One region of the Brevibacillus sp. MCWH genome, then DNA from elsewhere that is predicted to be linked to it. Evidence: riboswitches for the same ligand, from Rfam matches in the RefSeq annotation. Region 1 holds a riboswitch; each other region holds the start of a gene.
The links. Region 1 has a riboswitch for cobalamin ahead of ETC00_RS14560 (energy-coupling factor ABC transporter permease). Riboswitches for the same ligand answer to the same signal wherever they lie in the genome.

Region 2: it holds a riboswitch for cobalamin, as region 1 does, so the genes downstream of both, lepA (translation elongation factor 4) here and ETC00_RS14560 (energy-coupling factor ABC transporter permease) in region 1, are expected to answer to the same signal.
Region 3: it holds a riboswitch for cobalamin, as region 1 does, so the genes downstream of both, cobO (cob(I)yrinic acid a,c-diamide adenosyltransferase) here and ETC00_RS14560 (energy-coupling factor ABC transporter permease) in region 1, are expected to answer to the same signal.
Region 4: it holds a riboswitch for cobalamin, as region 1 does, so the genes downstream of both, ETC00_RS10175 (ribonucleoside-diphosphate reductase subunit alpha) here and ETC00_RS14560 (energy-coupling factor ABC transporter permease) in region 1, are expected to answer to the same signal.

The regions. Positions count from the first base shown of each region.
Region 1 is NZ_SDLF01000017.1:25,812-31,373, reverse strand. It holds gene ETC00_RS14575 (energy-coupling factor ABC transporter ATP-binding protein) at 10-849, opposite strand; gene cbiQ (cobalt ECF transporter T component CbiQ) at 853-1,644, opposite strand; gene ETC00_RS14565 (energy-coupling factor ABC transporter substrate-binding protein) at 1,641-1,928, opposite strand; gene ETC00_RS14560 (energy-coupling factor ABC transporter permease) at 1,929-2,690, opposite strand; cobalamin riboswitch at 2,841-3,032, opposite strand; gene ETC00_RS14555 (quinone-dependent dihydroorotate dehydrogenase) at 3,125-4,213, opposite strand; gene ald (alanine dehydrogenase) at 4,544-5,562, opposite strand, start outside.
Region 2 is NZ_SDLF01000006.1:48,796-54,357, reverse strand. It holds gene ETC00_RS07345 (ABC transporter permease) at 73-1,083, shown strand; gene nikC (nickel transporter permease) at 1,096-1,989, shown strand; gene ETC00_RS07335 (M24 family metallopeptidase) at 2,146-3,240, shown strand; cobalamin riboswitch at 3,255-3,404, shown strand; gene lepA (translation elongation factor 4) at 3,550-5,367, shown strand; gene hemW (radical SAM family heme chaperone HemW) at 5,426-5,562, shown strand, end outside.
Region 3 is NZ_SDLF01000008.1:154,048-159,609, forward strand. It holds gene cobS (adenosylcobinamide-GDP ribazoletransferase) at 1-676, opposite strand, end outside; gene cobU (bifunctional adenosylcobinamide kinase/adenosylcobinamide-phosphate guanylyltransferase) at 673-1,212, opposite strand; gene cobD (threonine-phosphate decarboxylase CobD) at 1,209-2,318, opposite strand; gene cobO (cob(I)yrinic acid a,c-diamide adenosyltransferase) at 2,318-2,866, opposite strand; cobalamin riboswitch at 3,069-3,282, opposite strand; gene ETC00_RS09975 (hypothetical protein) at 3,374-3,892, opposite strand; gene ETC00_RS09980 (MDR family MFS transporter) at 4,110-5,562, opposite strand, start outside.
Region 4 is NZ_SDLF01000009.1:22,641-28,202, reverse strand. It holds gene nagB (glucosamine-6-phosphate deaminase) at 1-372, opposite strand, end outside; gene ETC00_RS10185 (MurR/RpiR family transcriptional regulator) at 396-1,292, opposite strand; gene ETC00_RS10180 (YisL family protein) at 1,566-1,919, opposite strand; cobalamin riboswitch at 2,117-2,316, shown strand; gene ETC00_RS10175 (ribonucleoside-diphosphate reductase subunit alpha) at 2,508-4,727, shown strand; gene ETC00_RS10170 (ribonucleotide-diphosphate reductase subunit beta) at 4,751-5,562, shown strand, end outside.

The sequences.
Region 1 (5,562 bases):
CAAACAACGCTACAACAAACGCAGCCGCTCCGCCAGCTCGCCCGTCGTCTTGGGCAGGCCGGGGCCGAGCCGTTCTTTCACATGGCCGGGAAGGGATTCCCACAGTTCCAGCACGGCGGGCCGTTTGAACTGCAAAACCTCCAGGATGTCCCGACGGGCAAAGACACGCTCCGGCTCCCCTGCCAGCACAAGCCGCCCCGCATCCATCACAAACACCCAGTCCGCCCAGGCGTATGCGAAATCCAGGTCATGCGTCGCCATTACAATTGTCGTGCCTGCTGCGTGGATGCGCTCCAACTGACGGACAAAGGCCTCCGTCTGCCACGGGTCCAGGTAGGACGTCGGCTCATCCAGCAGCAGCAGTTCCGGTTCCATCACCATCACGCCGGCCAGGGCCACCCGCCGCTTCTGGCCGAGACTCAGATGATGCACCGGAGTGTCAGCCCACTCACTCAGGCCGAATGCCTCCAGTGTCCGCCGCACTTTTTCCCTGATCTCCGCTTCCGGCAGATGGAGATTGCACAGCCCGTACGACACATCCTCGGCGACAGTGGCAGCGATCAACTGCTGCTCCGGGTCCTGAAACACAAGCCCTACGTTTCGTTTGAGCGCCTGCAGATCTGCCCGCCGCGAACTGATCGGCACGCCTTTCCACAGGACCTGTCCCTTGTGCGGGCGAAAAATGCCGTTTGCATGCAAAAACAGCGTCGACTTGCCGCAGCCGTTGCGGCCGAGCAGCGCACATCGCCGGCCTGCCGGCACGGCCATTGTCACGCCGTTGAGCGCAGGCTGAGCGGCGCCCGGATAGGTGTAATGCACATCGGCAAACTCAAGCACATGCGTTGTCACGTCTCATCCTCCGATCCACCATTCCCATGCCGCCAGCAGCACACATCCGACCAGTGCCTCCCGTTCGTGCCGCTTGGAGCGGACATGTGTTGACAGGCTGACGACGCGAAAGTCCTCCGTGAAACCTCGCGCCATCATGCCCAGGTACAGCTGCCGATACCGGAGCATCGCACGTGCAAACAGCCGGCTGACCAACCTGCCGGTGTCGCGGAGCGCCGCGCGAATCCCCTGATAGCCGCCCCTCGCGATTTGCGCGGTCCGCAGCCAGGCTGCCGTTTCCAGAAACACAAACCCCAGACGGTACATAAGCATCACCAGATCGGTCAGCACCGCCGGCAGGCCGATGCGGCGCAGCACCTGGAGCAGTTCGGCAAACGGCACGGTAAAGAGCACGAAATACAAGCAGGACAGTGCCGCGAGGGAACGGCACATGAGGGTCACTGCCCGGGCGACGCCGTCCGTGGTCACATAAATCACCCAGCCTCCCCACTGCCAGGCGGCCAGGACATTGGCGCCGCTGCTCCACCCGGACGAAGGCGCCGCTTCCACCAACAGGGCCGGCATTCCCGCGGCCAAAAACGAACATGCGAGAACGAGCCCGACCAGGTAGACGCGCCAGGGAATGCGGGCGTAGGCGACAATCCAGATGCTTATCCAGACAAAGGCGGCAATCTGCACGGGCGGATGGCTGACCAGGACGATCAACATCAGCGCCACGGCAAACAGCAGCTTGCAGCCGGGGGACAGGCGGCGCAGCCGGTTGGTGTAGGCGAGCGTATCCAACTGGTCGATCATTGTTCTTTGCCGTTGTTCAACCGACCCCGGTACAGGCCGATTGCATATCCGATAAATCCGGCGCCCAGCGCGGCCTGCACGGCAAACAGCAGGCTTTCCGTCTCGCCGCCCGGCGGCTCCACAAGCGGCTGGAACCAGGGCTCATAGTCGGGGGCCACTACTTTGATCGCTTCTTCCGCCGCGCCGTCCGCTCCGCCAAACTCCGAATCTTTCACCAATATCAGCGGCAGCACGGCCAACAACGCCACCAGCAGCAACAGCACCCAGTTTGACCAGCGTTTCACTTACATCCCCTCCCGTTTGAGCAGCGGCAGTTGCGACAGTTCTTTTGCATTGTACGACTGCAGCCAGTTCCAGACGAGCACCGTCAGCAGTCCCTCGCTTACGGCCAGCGGCACCTGCGTCAGCGCGAAGATGCCGGCAAATTTGGCGAACGAGGCGGCGACACCACCGGATGCTGCCGGAAACGCCAGCGCCAGCTGCAGTGACGTCACCACGTACGTGGTCAGGTCGGCCAGGGCAGCCGCCAGAAACACTGCCACCCGCTGGCCGCCGTTGGCCCGCAGCACCAGCCGATACACCCCGTAGGCCACAAACGGCCCGACCACTGCCATGGAAAACGCGTTGGCCCCCAGCGTGGTCAAGCCGCCGTGGGCGAGCAGCAGGGCCTGGAACAGCAGCACCAGGGTGCCCAGCACCGACATGACCAGCGGACCGAACAGGATGGCTCCCAGGCCGGTCCCGGTCGGGTGGGAACTGCTCCCGGTCACAGACGGAATTTTCAATGCGGACAGAACAAAGGCAAACGCCCCCGCCACCCCCAGCAGCAGCTTCAACTCGGGGTTATCCTGGACCAGCCGCTTGATGGAGCGCAGGCCCAGCAGGAAAAAGGGCAGAAACGCGGCCCACCAGAACAGCGCCCACTCCACCGGCAAAAAGCCTTCCATGATGTGCATGGCGTGTCCGGTCTCCGGCTCATTCAGCAGAAAGTACATGACAAATCCGGTCACAAGCATTCCGCTCATCAACGAACGCGAACGGCTCATCGAGCATCCTCTCCCTATCTGGTTCGACATCCAACGTCCAAGAAAAAAACTCATCCGGCCGGATGAGCTTTGCGCAATGTGAATAGACGACTACTTCCTCAAACAAAACAGTCGTACTGCCTGGGCTCACCTCTCCTTTCCTCGAAGGCTGTTGGGTGCGGCAGCTAGGTAGGTCTCCTGGCTTCCAGATCATCACGCTCTTTTGCCTTCCCCGTCCGGCGAGCGGCGAGTGGCCTGTCAAAAGAGAATTCCCTGGTTACAGTGGCGGGACCGCTCGGGATTTTCACCCGATTCCCTGTTACCCCTTATCCGCATAAGGGCACCTAGCTCCGTTGTATTCGGTTTTTTTCCTTTCCATCTTGGACGTTTGCGTCCATTATAAACGAGCCCCCGCGAAAGCAAAAGAGGGGAGAATCGTCTCCGAGGTGCGCTATCTATCGTGCGTCCACGCCTACCGCGTCGCTGATGCGGGCAAACCCGTCCTTCTTCAACAGCTGCACCAGCCGTTTGTTAATCTGCCGCGCAATACCCGGCCCGCGGTAGATCATTCCCGTGTACACCTGCACCAGGCTGGCGCCGGCGCGAATCTTGCGGTAGGCGTCGTCACCGGTGAAGATGCCGCCCACTCCGATGATCGGCACCTTGTCCCCCACTTCCTGGTAAATTTCTCTCACCCAGGCGGTGGACCGCTCCTCCAGCGGCTTTCCGCTCAAGCCGCCCGCTTCTTCTGCGTACGGGTGGTTTTCCACCCCATCACGGGACAGTGTGGTGTTGGTGGCGATGATGCCGGCCGCCCCTTCAGCCACCGCGGCCCTGACCACGTCACTCATCTGCTCGTCCGCCATGTCGGGCGATACCTTCACCAGGATCGGCTTCGCCTTGGCGCCGCGCATCTCCAGTTCGGCCGCCTTGGCCTTCACTTCGCGGAGAATGGACCGCAGGCTGTTGGCCTCCTGCAAGTCGCGCAGGTTGGGCGTGTTGGGCGAGCTGACGTTGATCACAAAATAATGGCCGTACGAATAGAGCAGGTCCAGGCACTTGCTGTAGTCGGAAGCCGCTTCTTCATTGGGCGTCAGCTTGTTCTTGCCGATGTTGATGCCGATCGGGATGTCGGCATAGGCGTAGTCCAACAGGTTTTGCGAGGCGGTGTAGGCGCCGTAATTGTTGAACCCCATGCGGTTAATGACCGCCTGCTTCTCCGGCAGGCGGAACAGCCGCGGCTGCGGATTGCCCGGTTGTCCCTGCGGCGTGATTGTGCCCACTTCCACGAATCCAAAGCCCAGCGAAGCCAACGCGTGATAGACTTCGGCGTTTTTGTCAAATCCGGCGGCCAGGCCGACTGGATTGGGAAAGCGAATGCCCCAGAGCGTTGTCTCCAGACGTTCGTCGCGGAACTGATACACCATCTTCAGGATGCTTTTGCCCGGTGCGGAGTTTTCCACTGACCGGAGCAGGTGTATGGTCTTCTCATGCGCTTCTTCTGCGCTCATCTTAAACAGGAATTTTTTGACCAGTTGATACATCACTGCACTCCTCACTCGTTCTACTGCCTAGTAGCATACCATATTTGCAAAAGGGTGCGCACTACGAGAGAAGTACCCTTTCCCTTCGGTTACGGAAAAACTTCTGCCGCGATACGAGGATAGACCCTGGTCCATTGGCAGCAGACGGCTGTTTCGGTTCCTACTCCTCCCGTCTGCAGGCAGCCGGCCCCTCTAGCAACTAGTATCCTCATTCCCTATGCCTGTATTCTCTTAAACCCGATCTCCCGACAAAAAAACTGCCTGCCCCGATTGGCAGGGCAGGCAGTTGGTCACGGTTTTGCTGTGTCGGCTGGGATCGTCCCGGCCCGGTCAGTTTTTCACCAGCAGCACGTCGTCGATAGAGACGTACGGCAGGTTGTGCGCTTCGGCGACGGCCTTGTAGGTCACGTTCCCCTCGATCACGTTGACCCCTTTGGCCAGCGCGCGGTTGTCCAGAATCGCTTGGCGGTAGCCCTTGTTGGCAAGCTGCACAGCGTACGGCACGGTCACATTGGTCAGTGCCAGCGTGGAAGTGCGCGCCACCGCGCCCGGCATGTTGGCAACCGCGTAGTGGATCACGCCGTGTTTTTCGTAGGTCGGGTTGTCGTGCGTGGTGATGCGGTCGATCGTTTCGATGGAACCGCCCTGGTCGATCGCCACGTCGACGATCACAGAGCCCGGTGCCATCGTTTTGACCATCTCTTCCGTCACCAGGCGAGGTGCACGGGCACCAGGGATGAGCACGGCGCCGATGAGCAGGTCCGCCTTTTTCACGGCGTTGGCGATGTTGAACGAATTGGACATCAGGGTTTGCACGCGACCTTGGAACAGGTCATCCAGTTGGCGCAGGCGATCAGCATTCACGTCGATAATCGTGACGTTGGCGCCCAGACCGACTGCCATTTTGGCAGCGTTGGTGCCGACGATGCCGCCGCCGATGATGACCACTTCACCTTTTTGCACACCAGGTACGCCGCCGAGCAGCACGCCCTTGCCGCCGTACGGTTTCTCCAGGAACTGCGCGCCGATTTGCACGGACATGCGGCCGGCCACTTCGGACATCGGCATCAGGAGAGGCAGTGAACCGTTGTCCAATTGAATGGTTTCATACGCGATCGCCACCACTTTTTTCTCCATCAGGGCGCGAGTCAGCTCCGGTTCCGGCGCCAGGTGCAGGTAGGTGAACAGGACCAGGCCTTCGCGGAAGTAGCCGTATTCGGACGGAAGCGGTTCTTTTACTTTCATCACCATATCGGCTGCCCACGCTTCCGCTGCCGTGGCGACGATCTCCGCTCCTACCGCCGTGTAATCGTCGTTGGTAAAGCCGCTGCCCAGGCCGGCACCGTTTT
Region 2 (5,562 bases), on a different contig from region 1:
CGGCAACAAAGGGTAAGAGGAACCCTTCTTCTTACCCTTCTCTCATGTGCAAAACGCGAGGAAAGCGAGGAGATGGCCTTGCTGTCATACACGATTCGTAGATTGTTGATGCTGATTCCCGTGCTCCTTGGCATGTCGCTGATTGTATTTGCCATCATTCGCGCCATCCCCGGCGATCCGGCGCTGACCATTTTGGGAGAAAAGGCAAGTGCCAAAGCTCTGGAGGATCTGCGGCAGCAGCTCGGGCTGAACAATCCCTGGTACGTGCAGTACTTCCACTACCTGTGGGACGTTCTCAGGGGAGACCTGGGCGTATCCTTGCACACCAAGGCTCCCATCGCGAAGGAATTGGGGCCGTACCTGGCTGCCACCATTGAATTGACGCTGGTCAGCATGATATTTGCCGTTTTCATCGGCGTAAATGCCGGAATCATTTCGGCCTGGAAGCAAAACTCGTGGTTTGACTACATCTGCATGCTGGTTGCGTTGATCGGCGTATCCATGCCCGTATTCTGGCTGGGGTTGATGGAGCAGTGGCTGTTTGCCCAGGAGTTGAAGTGGCTGCCTTCCATTGGACGCGACAATCCGCGTGATCCCGTAACGGCGATTACGCATTTCTATATCATTGATGCGATGCTGGCCGGTCGTTGGGACCATCTCCGCGACGTGATCGAGCACCTGATTTTGCCGAGCATCGCGCTGGGGACCATCCCGATGGCGATCATCGCCCGCATCACCCGTTCCAGCATGCTGGAAGTGATGCGCTCCGACTATATTCGGACGGCACGTGCCAAGGGGCTGGGACAGTTTTTCGTGGTGTACAAGCACGCCTTGAAAAATGCGCTGATTCCCGTCCTGACCATCGTCGGGCTGCAGACAGGGCTGTTGATCGGCGGAGCCGTCCTGACCGAGACGATTTTTGGCTGGCCCGGCGTTGGCCGATACATTTTTACGGCGATTGGAAACCGCGATTATCCCGTCATTCAATCAAGCATTCTCGTCATCGCTACGATTTTTGTCCTGATCAACCTGTTGGTCGACCTCCTCTACGCCTATGTCGATCCGCGCATTAAATACCGCTAAGGAGGACGTCTTATGGCAGAAACCCATGTGGAAACGGTACGCGTGCAGCAAACCGACGAGCCGGTCTCGTCCCCTTGGCGCGACGCCTGGCGGACGCTCCGCAAAAACAAGCTGGCCATCGTCGGCTTCATCATCATTTTCGTGTTTGTCCTGCTGGCCCTGTTGGCTCCATACATTACCCCCTACGAATACGACAAGGGAGAGTTGATCAACAAGAACAAGCCGCCGTCGGCCGAGCACTGGTTTGGAACTGACTACAACGGGCGCGACGTGTTCACCCGGGTGATTTACGGGGCGCAAATCTCCCTGCGCGTCGGGCTGTTCTCCGTCATCGGATCGGTAATCGTCGGCACGTTTCTCGGCCTGCTTGCCGGCTATTACGGCCGCTGGGTGGACATGATCATCTCCCGGCTGTTTGACATCATGCTGGCCTTCCCCAGTATTCTGCTCGCCATCGCGATTGTGGCGATGCTCGGACCATCGCTGGAGAACGCCCTGCTGGCGATCGCCATCGTCAACATTCCTACCTACGGACGGCTGGTCCGTTCGCGCGTGTTAAGCCTGAAAGAGGAAGAGTTTGTCATGGCAGCGAAGGCGATCGGATCGAAAAACTCTCGGATTATCCTGCATCACATCCTGCCGAACAGCCTGGCGCCGATCATCGTCACCGGCACGCTGGGCATTGCGACGGCAATTCTTGAAGCGGCTGCCCTGGGGTTCCTCGGACTGGGGGCGCAGCCGCCGCAGCCGGAGTGGGGGCTGATGCTGTCCGACTCACGCCAGTACATTCAAAAAGCGCCGTGGACCGTCATCTTCCCCGGCTTGTCCATCATGCTGACGGTGCTCGGCTTCAACCTGATCGGCGACGGTCTGCGCGACGCGCTTGACCCGCGGATGAAACATTGAAAACGCCATTCCGTCCGGCTGTCGAGGCTGCTCGGCAGCCTTCCCGTATATAGACAAAGTCCGTGGAGCATGGGTGATAGGGCCCGTTCGCTTCTTTTTTTTCCGAGGACATGGTATCCTCGCTAGTAGATACCAAGAGAAAGCAGGGTGAGCAAGTTGTACCAGGAGCGCATGCAGCAGTTGCACACGTATATGGAAAAGGAAGAGTTGGACGCGGTGTTGATCACCTCGCCCAAACACGTTTACTATCTGACCGGCTTTTTTACGGAACCCCACGAACGCTTCATGGGCCTCATCATCCCGGCGCAGGGCGAACCGTCGTTGATCGTCCCGGCGCTGGATCGTGAAGCGGCGGCAGCGGCGGCTTCCGGGGTCAAGCAAATCCTGACGCATACCGATACGGATAATCCGTATGACGTGTTGAAGCAGGCGCTGCCCGCCGGAGTGACGCGGTTGGGCATCGAGAAGAGCCACATGACTGTGGAGCGCTTTGAAGCGATGAGCGCGGTCGTGTCGGCCAAGCGGTACGCCGACGTGGAGGAACCGCTCCGCGAAATGCGGTTGATCAAGTCGGCGGAGGAAGTGGCCCGCATCAGGCACGCCGTGCGGCTGGTGGAACAGGCACTGAGCGAGAGTCTGAAAAAAGTGAAACCGGGTGTCACCGAGATGGAGATCGTCGCCGAACTGGAATACCAGATGAAGCGGTTGGGGGCTGACGGGCCGTCGTTTGACACGATGGTGCTGGCCGGCGAAAAATCGGCGCTGCCGCACGGAACCCCGGGCAGCCGGCAGGTGCGCGAGGGAGACCTGCTGTTGTTTGACCTGGGCGTGGCGGCTGACGGCTACGTGTCCGACATCACCCGCACCTTTGCGATCGGCGAGATCAGTGCACAGCTTCGGGAAATCTACGAGACGGTGCTTGCGGCCAACGAAGCGGCCATCGCTGAGGTGCGTCCGGGTGTCACGCTGGCTCACCTCGACCAAACGGCTCGCCGCGTAATCGAGGAAAAAGGGTATGGTCCGTATTTCATGCACCGTCTGGGGCACGGATTGGGCATGGACGTCCACGAATATCCGTCGGTACACGGACAAAACCAGGACGTGCTTCGTCCCGGCATGGTCTTCACGATCGAACCGGGGATCTACCTCCCCGGCGTGGGGGGCGTGCGAATCGAGGACGACGTGCTGGTGACCGACAGCGGCTGCGATGTATTGACGCAGTTCCCGAAACAGCTGACCGTCATCAGGTAAGGCTCAGACGAAAAACGAATATGGTGTTTCACGGTGCCGTCCGGGTGCAGGTCCGCCCGGGGGGCTTAAAAGGGAAGTTCGGTGAAAGTCCGACGCGGTCCCGCCACTGTAACGGGGAGCGCCCGCGCGGCAGTCAGACAGACAGCCGTCTGGCATAGGTGCGCGTGTTTCGCCCGTCATCTCGCAAAGTCCGCCTCGTTCCTGCTTATTGCTCCGCTATCCGGCCTTTGTTATAATTGACCTTAGTGTATTTTTTCGGAACGCTATCTGAAAGCGACTTTCGGATGGCGTGGGAGGGAACAGACACAGATGGATCGCCGTGAAAGACAGAAACGAATTCGCAATTTTTCCATTATCGCCCATATTGACCACGGAAAGTCAACCCTGGCGGACCGCATTTTGGAGCTGACCGGAGCACTGTCGGCCCGCGAGATGGAAGACCAGTTTCTGGACACGATGGAGCTGGAAAAGGAGCGCGGCATTACGATCAAGCTGAACGCCGTGCGGTTGAACTATAAAGCCGATGACGGAGAGGAGTACATCCTGCACCTGATCGACACCCCCGGACACGTCGACTTTACGTACGAAGTATCCCGCAGCCTTGCCGCCTGTGAAGGGGCGCTCCTGGTGGTGGACGCCGCCCAGGGGATTGAGGCGCAGACATTGGCCAACGTCTATTTGGCGCTGGACAACAATCTCGAGATTATCCCGGTCATCAACAAGATCGACCTGCCCAGCGCGGAGCCGGAGCGCATCAAGCAGGAAGTGGAGGACGTCATCGGGCTGGACGCCAGCGACGCCTGCCTCACCTCGGCCAAAGCAGGGATCGGCATCAAGGACGTGCTGGAGGCAGTGGTGAAAAAGGTGCCGGCACCCGAGGGAGACCCGGATGCGCCGCTGCAGGCGCTGATCTTCGACTCCTACTTTGATCCGTACCGGGGCGTGATCGCATCCGTGCGGATCGTCAACGGTACGCTGAAAAAAGGTATGAAAATCAAGATGATGGCCACCGGCAAAACATTCGAAGTGACGGAAGTGGGCACCTCCACCCCCCGTCAGACGCCGGTAGACGAGCTGACCGTCGGTGACGTGGGCTACGTGGCTGCCTCGATCAAGACGGTGGGCGACACCCGTGTCGGGGATACGATCACGGATGCCAATCGTCCGGCCGCCGAACCGCTGCCAGGTTACCGCAAAATCAATCCGATGGTGTTTTGCGGTCTCTACCCGATCGACACCAGCGAGTACAACGATCTGCGCGAGGCGCTGGAAAAGCTGCAGTTGAACGACGCGTCGCTGCAGTTCGAACCGGAGACCTCACAGGCGCTCGGATTTGGCTTCCGCTGTGGCTTCCTCGGACTTTTGCACATGGAGATCATCCAGGAGCGGATCGAGCGGGAGTTTAACATCAACCTGATTACCACCGCGCCGAGCGTTATCTACCGCATCACCAAGACGAGCGGCGAAGTGGTTGAGATCGACAACCCCTCGAAAATGCCGGAGGCGCAAAAAATCGAACAGATCGAGGAGCCGTACGTCACGGCGACAATCATGGTGCCCAACGATTACGTTGGCGACGTCATGCAGCTCTGCCAGGGCAAGCGCGGGGAATTCCTCGACATGCAGTACATGGGGGAAAACCGCGTTCAGCTCAAGTACGACATGCCCCTCTCCGAGATCGTCTACGACTTCTTTGACCTGTTGAAGTCGGGCACCAAGGGATACGCGTCCTTTGACTATGAACTGGCCGGCTACAAGCCCTCCAAGCTGGTGAAAATGGACATCCTCCTCAACGGCGAAGTGGTTGACGCATTGTCGTTCATCGTCCACCGCGACAGCGCCTACCAGCGCGGACGCGTCATTTGCGAAAAGCTGAAAGAACTGATTCCGCGCCAGCAGTTTGAAGTGCCGATCCAGGCCGCCATCGGCAACAAGGTGATCGCGCGCGAGACGATCAGCGCGCTCAGGAAAAACGTGTTGGCCAAGTGTTACGGCGGCGACATCACCAGGAAGCGCAAGCTGTTGGAAAAACAAAAAGAAGGGAAAAAGCGCATGAAAGCCGTCGGCTCCGTCGAGGTGCCGCAAGAAGCGTTTATGGCTGTGCTGCGCATGGACGACAAAAAGTAGGCCTGACCGCGCGTCAGGTCTTTTCCATTCCACTATCGCAAAAAGGAGGGGAGCGGATATGCCGCAGTCGGTGTACATCCACATTCCCTTTTGCACCAACAAGTGCTACTACTGTGACTTCAATTCGTTCGTCACCAGCAACCCGCAGGTGATCGAAGACTATCTGGACACATTGGACAAGGAGATGGAGCGGAC
Region 3 (5,562 bases), on a different contig from region 1:
CGTAGCAGTCGCCGGTCAGGCCGCCCAGCTTGCCGGCGACCGAGCGGGCAAACAGCAGGCTGATGACGAGCGACAGCACGACAGCCGTCACCGCCCGGATGTCGGCAAGCCACCAGCCCAACGCCAGCACAAAAAGATAACCGGCGCCGATGTGGAAAGGACGGAGCGCCTCGCCGATGCTTTTGCCGACGCCCTTTTCTCCGGTGACGTACGGCCAGCAGCGGATCGCCAGCAGCACATGCGTGCGTGCGGCGGCGGGCACCAGCAGCAGACAGGCGGCAAGCTGCCAATGGTCGAGCTCGGCCAGCGCCGCCGTCTTGACCAGAAGCAGCACAATCGCCGCCAGCACCCCCATCGCTCCGGTCCGGCTGTCTTTCATGATCGCCAGCATCTGTTCCCGCGGCCGGCTGCTGCCCAGACCGTCGGCCAGGTCCATCCAGCCGTCCAGATGCAGTCCGCCGGTGATGTAGACCCAGCAGGCCATCGTCAACACGGCAGCAGTCAGCGGCGCAAACGCCCACAAGGCCGCCTGATGCACCCCACACAGCACGAGGCCGATCACCAGTCCGACAGCCGGGTACCAGACGACGCTCTTCTTCCAGGCCTCTTCCGACGGGCGCAGCCAGGGAACAGGGATGCGGGAAAAAAACGACAGTGCATGAAAAAACGCGTTCATCCTTTTATCCTCCAGGGAATGCCTGCCAAAACGGCATAGACCGTATCAGCCCGGCTGGCGGCCAGCTGGTTGACGTCGCCCAGCACGTCGGCAAACCAGCGGCCCAGCTTGGTCATCGCGACGCCGCCCAGACCCACCTCGCTGGTCACGGCGATAACGGTACGGCCGTCGCTGCAGGCTTCATCCAGCCACTGCTCCGCTTCCTCCAGGAGCGCCCGCCCGATTGCTTCGTCCCGCCAGGACGCTTCCGGCACACTCATCAGCCGTGTGCTGACCCACGTCGACAGGCAGTCCAACAGCACCACCGGATACCTCTTCAGTTGCGGCAGGGTCACAGCCAGGGTGCCATCTGTTTCGGCCAGTCCCCAATTGCGGGGCCGCCGCGCCCGATGCCGCTCAATCCGTTGCTTCATTTCCTCGTCCCATGCCTGGCCGGTGGCCACGTACAAGACGGGGCCTCCCGCCTGTGCAGCCAGTTTTTCGGCGAAGCGGCTCTTCCCCGAGCGGACGCCTCCGGTAACGACGATCAGGCTCAGCGCCGCTCCCTCCTTTCACGCCAGACGTCCCGCAAGGCCGTCAACAGGCGGTCGTTTTCCGGCCGGGTGCGGACTGCGATGCGAAAATCACCGGGCGTCAAGCCGGGGTACATGGCACAACTGCGAATCAAGATGCCCCGTCTGCCCAGCAGCTCCTGCAGTTCCGCCGCCGTTATCTGAGCCGGACAGCGCACGAGCAGAAAGTTGGCTTCGCCCGGCCAGACGCGCCAGCCCAGTTCCTGCGCGATGGCACCGGACAGATAGGAACGCTCTTTGGCAATCAGCCGTCTGGTTTTCGCTTCGTAGTCCGCTTCCTCCAGGCAAAGCTCCCCGGCCGCAAGCGCCAGACTGTTGACGCTCCAGCTGACCTGCTTTTCCCGCAGCCGCTCAATCAGCGCGGGCACGGCGACGGCGTAGCCGAGGCGCAGCCCGGGAATGGCGAACATCTTCGTCAGCGAGCGCATCACCAGCACGCGCGGAAACCGGGAAAGCTGGTCTGCCAGCGTAAACTGACGCTCCTCCGCGACAAAGTCGAGAAACGCCTCGTCGATCACCAGATGCGTGTCTGTCCTGTCGGTCCAGCCGGCCATCCGCAGCAGTTCTTCCGGTTCATACAAGAGGCCGGTCGGGTTGTTGGGAGAACCGACAAAGACAAGGTCTGCCTGTTCAAACAGCCGGTCCAGCTCCGCCTCGTCCGGCTTGAAGCCGCGATCTTCCCGCCCCGGGCAGGTCAGCACGCGGGCGCCGAACTGCCTGGAAAGTTGGGCATATTCGGAAAAACAAGGCGTGACGATGCCGACCGTCTGCGGCTTCAGTGCGAGGATCGCCAGGGCCATCGCCTCGGCCGCCCCGTTGGTCGGCAGAAGCCACGATGCCGGCAGGTTCAGCTTTGCCGCCAATGCGCTGCGAAACGACCGGTGCCCCGGATCGGGATAGTGAACCACCCGAGGCAGCACCTCCCGCAGTCCTTCCAGCACGCGGGCAGGCGGGCCCAGCGGGTTGATGTTGGCGCTGAAATCGACAAATTGCCCGACTTCCACACCGAAGCGCTCCGCCGCCGTAACCAGATCGCCGCCGTGACCGAACACCTCCAACACGGCGGTCATCAATACTCCACCCCCAGCACGGCGGGGATGCCTTCGTCATAGTAGTGCTTGACCGCTTTCATCTCCGTTACCAGATCGGCAATCGCGATGATTTCCGGCCGCGCGTCCCGTCCCGTAATCACCAGATGCACGTGGCTCGGCCTGTTTTTGATCGTGTCCACTACATCGTCCAGCGGCAGCACGTCCGCTACGGGAAAACGATCAATCGCCAGCGCGTTGTTCAATTCGTCGAGAATCACCATGTCGTATTCGCCGCCCAATACCTGCTCCTTGGCGTATCGCCACGCTTCCCGCAGAGCGGCGCGGTGCTCCTCGGGCGTTTTCGTCCAGGTAAAGCCGATGCCTTTTTGCACCATCTCGATGCCCAACCGGTCAAAGACGATTTTTTCCCCGTAGGTGCGTTCCGGCGACTTGATAAACTGTACCACCAACACACGCTTGCCGCGGCCGGTCGCCCGTACGGCCAGCCCCAGCGCCGCCGTTGTCTTCCCTTTTCCGTCCCCGGTGTACACCAGGACCAGTCCTCGCTTGTTGTCGGATTTGTTCATCGACCATTTCCTCCCCCTCTGGCCGGCCAACCAGGGACGCGATGCCAAACGGTCCGCCCCTTGTGCCAGCTCATCTACCGTTCACGGTGTCTTTTCAGATACAATTAAAAAACGCTTTGCTTTCCTCGAAAACCAAAGGAAGCAAAGCGTCGACACGACGTCCACGACAATCCTCACCTTTTCCTTTGACCCGAAGGAAATCAGTGCTCACGCAAAACAGGCAGGTCTCCTGGCTTGAGGATCGCCGCTTTCCTTCTCCTTCCCACTCCCGCTGGAGCAGTGGATGGCTGTCGCCGCGAAGGAAAACTCCCCTCTTACAGTGGCGGGACCGCGTTGGATTTTCACCAAACTTCCCTTTTAACTTCACCCGCCCGGAAGCGTCCGCGCAGGTGAAGACCTGTTTGCCGTATGCAGTTGTCGGTGCCGCACATGACCGGCACTTGTCTCCATCATAACAAAAGTGGCCGTGGATAGGAAGGAAAAAGCGAGCGGGCAATGGGCTGACTTTTAATCGACGGGCGCCATCGAGCCATCTGGATTCAAAATTTCTTCTGCTCTGGTTCCATTCACATTGGAGTAAACATGCAGATTGCGATTGGGGCCTTGAAGGTAAGCGATGGTGTACAGGTAGACTCGTTCATCTTTCCAGCCGATGAAGAAGGCGGCTCCTACTTTTCCGCTGCGAATCCCCTCTTGATCAATGACATGGTCGGGCACAGAGGACTGGTAATCCTCCTCGGTGAAAAAGCGGTACAGCCAGAATTCATCACAGCCGTTTTCGAGATCCCCCTGGTCATCCACGAGAACGTACCTGTCACCGAACAGTGCGGCGACTTCTTGTTTGGTTGAGCCGATTGTTACGTTGTCTTTTATCCTGGCAACGGTTTGCAGCACTTCTTCTTCACGGACCGTCTGTCTTTCGGGTGGGAGTACGAAGATTCTGTCAAATAAATCAAAGGGATAACAGGCGACCAGGATCGCGGCCATGACTGCGGGAATCAGATATAGGTACGTTTTTCCTTGCAAAATGGTTTGTCCCCCTTCGTTCTTTGAACAGCAGCGAAAACACGTCACGCTTGCATTTACCTTCTACCAATATTTACTATAATATTATATTGCTGGAATTTATTGAACCCGCCCGAACCAATCAGGCCTGATCTGATAATGCTCCACGCACAAAAAAGCAGCCCTGCATGCAGCCGGAGATCATTCCGGTGCACGAGGGCTGTGTTCGCCTTTTAGTTTATCTTCTTCCCCGCTCCGCTGTTTTGGGCCGTACCTGTGCAGCGGGTATGCTTATCCGCTCTTTGCCCATCAGCAGGATCCCTACGACCGCCAGACAGGCCGGAATCAGCGCCCACATGAACGTCTGCGCAATCGACGAGGAGAGGACTGCGGTAATCTGCTCCAGGACAGGTGCCGGAATGGACGCCCGGGTTTCCGGAGTCAGCACCGCCCGCGGGTCAACCAGCCCCCCTGCCGGAATGCCGCTTCCACCGGCAAATACCTCTTCCAAGCCGCTCTGGAACAGGTTGCGCTGTACGATTCCAAACACGCTCACGCCCAGCGTCATGCCCAGCGAGCGGAAAAACGAGTTGGTCGAGCTGGCCGAACCGCGCTGACGCATGTCAAAGTTGTGGATCGCAGCCATGCCCAGGACGGAGAAGGAAAAACCGACGCCAAACCCGGTAAGGACCATGTAGACGGTCACCAGACTGCGCGAGACCTCCGGTGTCAGCGTCCCCAACAAAAACAAGCCGGACAGGAAAAAGGCGGCGGACAGCAGCATGATGTTGCGGTAGCTGGTCTTCGTCGTCAGCATCCCGCCCGTTTGGCTGCCGAGTACCGATCCGAGCATCATCGGAGTGAGCAGCAGCCCCGAGTTGGACGCCGAGCCGCCAAACACTCCCTGGATAAAGATCGGAATGTAGACGGTCGTGATGATGAAGGACGCGCCGTACAGAAGAGACACCATATTGCTCGCGGCAAACAGCCGCTGTCTGAACATGGAAAACGAAATGATCGGCTCGGCCGCCCGTCTCTCCACGTACAAAAACACGGCAAACAGCACGGCAAACGCGGCAAACAGACCGAGAATCACCGCAGAGTCCCAGGCGAATTGATTGCCGCCCAGCTCCAGTGCAAACATCAGGCTGACCACCGCTCCCACCAGCGTGATCGCACCCCACCAGTCAATGCTCTGCTTGCTGTGTTCCAGCGACTCCTTGTAGTACGCGGAGATGAACCAGAGCGACAGAAGACCGATCGGCACGTTGATGTAAAAGACCCAGTGCCAGCCAAAGTAATCGGTGATGTAGGCGCCGAGCAGGGGACCGACAACGCTGGACGTGCCGAACACCGCTCCGAACAGGCCAGTCATTTTCCCCCGCTTCTCCGGTGGGAACACGTCAAAAATGATCGTAAAGGCAATCGGCATCAGCGCTCCACCGCCAATCCCCTGGATGGCCCGGTAGATGCTGAGCTGAACAATGCTGCCTGCCGTCCCGCAGAGGATCGATCCGAGCAAAAACACGATCAACCCAAACACGTAAAACCGTTTGCGGCCGTACATGTCGGACAGTTTGCCGAAGATGGGCATCCCCGCCATCGTCGCCACCATGTACGCCGACGTGACCCAGACAAACTTGTCCAGACCGCCCAACTGGCCGACGATCGTACCCATCGCGGTGGCGACG
Region 4 (5,562 bases), on a different contig from region 1:
TCCCGCCGCCGCGATTGCCGCTTCATATCGCCGGCATTCCGCCTGCAGGTCGGGTGCGTCTCCGCGCGGGATATTGGTCTGCTCCAGCGGGATGTTCACATGGCGAAAAAAGTGTTCCTGCATGAACGTATGGTAGCTTTGCGGATGATGCGGCGGCAGTCCGACGTATTCATCCAGGTTAAACGTCGTCACGCGGGAGAAGTCAACTCCCTCCTCGCGGTGCAGCCGCGCCAGTTCCCGGTACATGCCGATCGGTGTGCTGCCCGTAGCCAGTCCCAGTACGGCAGTGGGTTTGGCTGTCACCACCTGCGCCACGATGTGCGCCGCAGCTTTGCTCAACGACTCGTAATTCTCCGCAATCAGCAGTTTCATGCGCTCTCCCTCCGTCAGCCGCTTCAGTATTTTTTGTCCAGCACCGCTTTTGCCGTCTTTTCCTTGTAGGTCAGCGCTTTCTCCTGGATGCGCATGGCCAGTGCCGTACACAGGATGTCGATGACGTGCAGTTGGGCGATTTTGGCCGCGAGCGAACCGCCCTGCAGCGGCCCTTCCTTTGCTGCCGTCAAAAGCGTGACATCGGCCACGTTCGTGATCGGCGAGCGGCGGTAGTGGGTGATGCACAGCACTGTTGCCCCTGCTTCCTTCGCCACTTTCAGCGAATCGATCGTATCCTTGGTGCTGCCCGACACGGAGATGCCCACGGCGACGTCGCCGGGCCCCAGCGTGGCGGCAGCCATCGCCTGCAGGTGTGCCTCGTAAAAGGCGTCCACTTTCAGCCCCAGGCGCAAGCACGTGTATTTGGCATCCTGGGCCGTCACCCCGGATGTTCCCACGCCGTAAAAGTGGATCGTGTTGGCGGCTTGCAGCAGGTCGACACACCGCTCCAGCTCGACCGGGTCGATGAGCGAGCTGGTGTCACCAACCGCCTGCATGTTGGTGGCCGTCACCTTTTGCGCGATGGTCGTCAGCGAATCCTCCTCCGTTACCTCACCGTGCAGGTTTTTCACCGGATGGACCAGCTCCTGGGCCAGCGCCAGCTTGAACTCCTGGTAGCTGCGAAAACCGATCTTGCGGCAGAAGCGCAGCACGGTGGTTTCGCCCACGCCCGCTTTTTCCGCCAGGTCGATGACGGAAGAGTAAATTACGCTCTCCGTCTGGCTCAGTACGATCTCCGCCACTTTTTGCTCAGATTTGGTAAACGACGGCCGCAAACTCTGAATGCCCAGCAGGGTGGCATTGGTTTTGGCCGCGCCGCCGGACGCGCCGGCCGTCTGCTCTTTCTGATTTACCGTCATCGGCGTCCTCCTCCGTTTATCACCAAAAGAAAACAGCTTTATTCCTACCGCCATTATATGCAAAAGCGGAGCATTCCGCCATATTGATTGATATATGTGGAGAAGTTCTCCATTCTATAACAGACCGTTCTGATTCGCGGCGCACTCCGCTTCCGCGAGCATCCGCCGCTCTTGGCGCCGCTTGTCTTAGCGAACAACAACAAAAAAAGCCTCCACCCGGAACCTTTTGATCCGAGTGAAAGCTTTTCGACGTGTGTGCAAAGCACCTGCCGCCTACACGATTACGCGGTACCCGATCAGGATGACAAGCACCATCAGCGCGAGCGCGCCAACGAAAAATCCGATGCTGGCTTCCTGGCGGCGTGCCCGTCCCAGCGCCATTTCCATCAGCCCGAAGACGACAATCCCCAGCAGTCCCTTCACATAGTACAGGACGTCTCCCGTGTGGAACTTAAACAACATCCAACCACCCGTCACGACCACGATCACCATCATCACGCGCAGAAACATGTGAACGATGTTGCCCACTTTTTCCTTGCCGAGACGGAAAAGGATGTACCCGACGATCAGCAGGATGAATGCCACTTCCCAACCGCCTACGTGGGCTTTAAGATACGCATAGCTCACCGTTTGCTCACTCCTTGCCCAGTGCAATCTCCTTACTCGTCTCATTATAACAGATTGGCAAGGGAAAAGCAGGGCGCGCAATGCTTGGCGGTTTTGTGACAGCTAGTCACTGGACCGGACCCGCTTTTTTGGAAGCTGCCAGCCAAGATCAGTCTTCCCTCCCACAACATATTGTGTTATAGTACCTTCATACAACCATATATAGTGTGCTTTGTGGTGCGCTTGCCCAGGATTCCGGCAAGCGCTTAAAAGGGAAGACCGGTGCAAGTCCGGCGCGGTCCCGCCACTGTAAATGGGGAGCGACTCTGTCAGATGCCACTGTCGATCGCATCGACGGGAAGGTTCAGAGAAGCGATGATCCATGAGCCAGGAGACCTGCCACAAAGACAACACCGTTGGAACCACGAGGATGGGGAGGTGTGGAATCGGTCATTCGCGGCGTGCCGCTCTTTCGGGCGCACGTTCCGCTTTGACACAGGCATGTTTGTTTCCACATGGGCAACATCAGCATCCTCTACCCGGCGGGAGAGGATGCTTTTTTCATGAACCGCAAAGGAGAGGGATAGATTGCAAACGGTTGTCTCTGACATTGACCAACGTATTACATCGCTGATTGGCGACATTCTGGCCGATTTTCCCCGGCTGCGCGCAGATGCCGTCATCCAGTCGGCGGCCATCAGAGCCAAACACAAAACGCTCACGGAACAGGAAGCGGCAAAAATCGTTGCCATGTCGGCCGCCGAACTGATTTCCAAAGAGGAGCCGGAATGGACCTACGTCGCCGCCAGGGCGTACCTCGCTGCCCTGTATCACGAAGCGGCCCGCAGCCGGGCGTATTCCTTTAGTCCTGCGCGTCCCTACGGTTCGTTTTTGAACCTGTTGAAACAGCTGGTGGAAAAGGGCATTTACAAACAGGAACTGCTGACCGCCTACCGTCCGGAAGAGATTGCGGAGCTGGAACGGGAGATTGATCCGGAAAAGGACAAGCTGTTTACCTATTTGGGGATCGTGACTCTCGCCGAGCGGTATTTGGCGAGGGATTACACCGGCAGCCTGTATGAACTGCCCCAGGAGCGGTTTATGGTCATCGCCATGCACCTCATGCTGCAGGAACCCCGCGAAAAAAGACTCGCGCTGGTAAAGGAAGCCTACTGGGCGCTCAGCCATCAGTACATGACCGTGGCAACGCCCACCATGGCGAATGCCGGCAAAGCACGGGGCGGACAGCTCTCCAGCTGCTTTGTCGACACGGTCGACGACTCTCTGCAGGGCATCTACGATTCCAACACCGACGTCGCCCGGCTGTCCAAGATGGGCGGCGGCATCGGCGTGTACATGGGAAAAGTGCGGGCGCGCGGCTCTTCCATCCGCGGCTATGAAAACAAATCCAGCGGGGTCATCCCGTGGATTCGCCAGCTGAACAATACGGCGGTCAGCGTCGACCAGCTCGGAACGCGCAACGGCAGCGTTGCCGTGTATCTCGACGTGTGGCACAAGGACATCCTGGCGTTTCTCGATTTGAAAATGAACAACGGGGACGAACGCCTGCGGGCGCATGACATCTTTACGGGTGTGTGCATCCCTGATCTGTTCATGGAAGCGGTGGAAAACCGGGCCGAGTTTCACTTGTTTGATCCGCATGAAGTGCGCACCGTCATGGGCTTTTCGCTGGAGGATTGCTACGATGAGGAGCCCGGGCGCGGCACGTTCCGCGAACGGTACGAGGCGTGCGTGCGGCATCCCCGCTTGAGCCGCGTGACGGTACCCGCCATCGAGATCATGAAGCGGATCATGATCTCCCAGCTGGAGACGGGCACGCCGTTCATGTTCTACCGGGATACCGTCAACCGCGCCAACCCCAACAAACATGCGGGCATGATTTACTCCAGCAATTTGTGCACGGAAATCCTGCAGAACATGTCGCCCACCACGGTGACAGAAGAAGTGCTGCAGGACGGAGAGATCGTGATTCGAAAAACGCCGGGCGATTTCGTCGTCTGCAATCTCTCCAGCATCAACCTGGGGCGCGCCGTGCCTGCCAACGTGCTGGAGCGGCTGATCCCCATCCAGGTGCGGATGCTGGACAACGTGATCGATGTGAACCGGATCGACGTCCTGCAGGCCCAGCAAACCAACAAAAAGTACCGGGGCATCGGGCTGGGAGCGTTTGGCTTGCATCATCTGCTGGCGCTCCAGGAAATCAGATGGGAAAGCGAAGAAGCGGTCGCCTTCAACGACCGGTTGTTTGAACGCATCCATTACTTGACGATTCGCGCCTCCCTGGAACTGGCGAAGGAAAAAGGCGCCTATCCTCTCTTTTCGGGCAGCGAGTGGGAAAACGGCAGCTATTTTGCCCGCAGGGGCTACAATTCGCCCGAGTGGGAGGCGCTGGCCAAAGAAGTGGCCCGGCACGGCATTCGCAACGGGTATCTGATGGCGGTCGCTCCCACCGGCTCCACGTCGCTGATCGCCGGCTCCACCGCTTCCGTCGACCCGGTGTTTGAACCGGTCGCCTACGAGGAGAAGACGACGTACAAAATCGCCAATCCCGCTCCCGATCTGACTGCCCGCACGATGTGGTACTACAAGGGAGCGTATCACCTGGATCAGCACTGGTCGATCAGACAGGCGGCCGCCCGCCAGCGCCACCTCGATCAGGGGCAGAGCATCAATTTGTACGTCCGCCCCGACATCCACGCCAGAGAGCTGCTGCAGCTCCATCTGGAGGCATGGAAGCAGGGGCTGAAGACGACCTACTACGTCCGCAGCCGGGCCGTAGAGATTGATGAGTGCGAAGCCTGCACCTGATCGCGGAAAGGAGAACGGATATGCTGCAGAAGCAAAAGGTATTTGATACAAGCGCGCCCAACAGGTCAACCAAAATCATCAACGGCGAGTGTTCCGGGGTGTTGAACTGGGATGATATCCGCCACCCGGCGATGTACAAGCTGTACAAGGTGCTGATCGCCAACCACTGGATTCCGTCCGAGATTTCGATGAACAAGGACAAGCAGCAGTTTGCCGAACTGACGCCGATCGAACAGGACGCCTTCAAGAAGATTATCGGGCTGCTGGCTGTGCTCGACAGCATGCAGACCAACTTTGTGACCGATGTCGGCCAATACTTTACCGACTCGTCCCTGGTGGCCATTGCCGCCATTATCAACCAGCAGGAGGTGATTCACAACCAGTCCTACTCCTATGTGCTCTCCAGTCTGGTCGACTACCAGACGCAAAAGGACGTGTTTGAATACTGGAAACACGACCAGGTGCTTCTGGAGCGCAATCTGTTCATCGCCGACATGTACCAGCGCTTCCGGGACGACAAAACCCCCCAGACCTTCCTGGAGGCGCTTGTCGCCGACATGATTCTCGAAGGGGTCTTCTTCTACACCGGGTTTGCGTTCTTCTACAATCTGGCCCGTCATCAAAAGATGCTGGGAACCAGCCAGATGATCAGCTACATTCAGCGGGACGAGGCGCAGCACACCTACTTTTTCGGGGAAGTGTTCCAGCTCCTGCTGGCCGATTTTCCCGAACTGGATACGGAACAAAACCGCTTCTTTGTGTATGAAAAGATGAATCAGGCGGTTGCATTGGAGATGAAATGGGCCCGCCATGTGCTGACAGGCGTCGAGGGTAT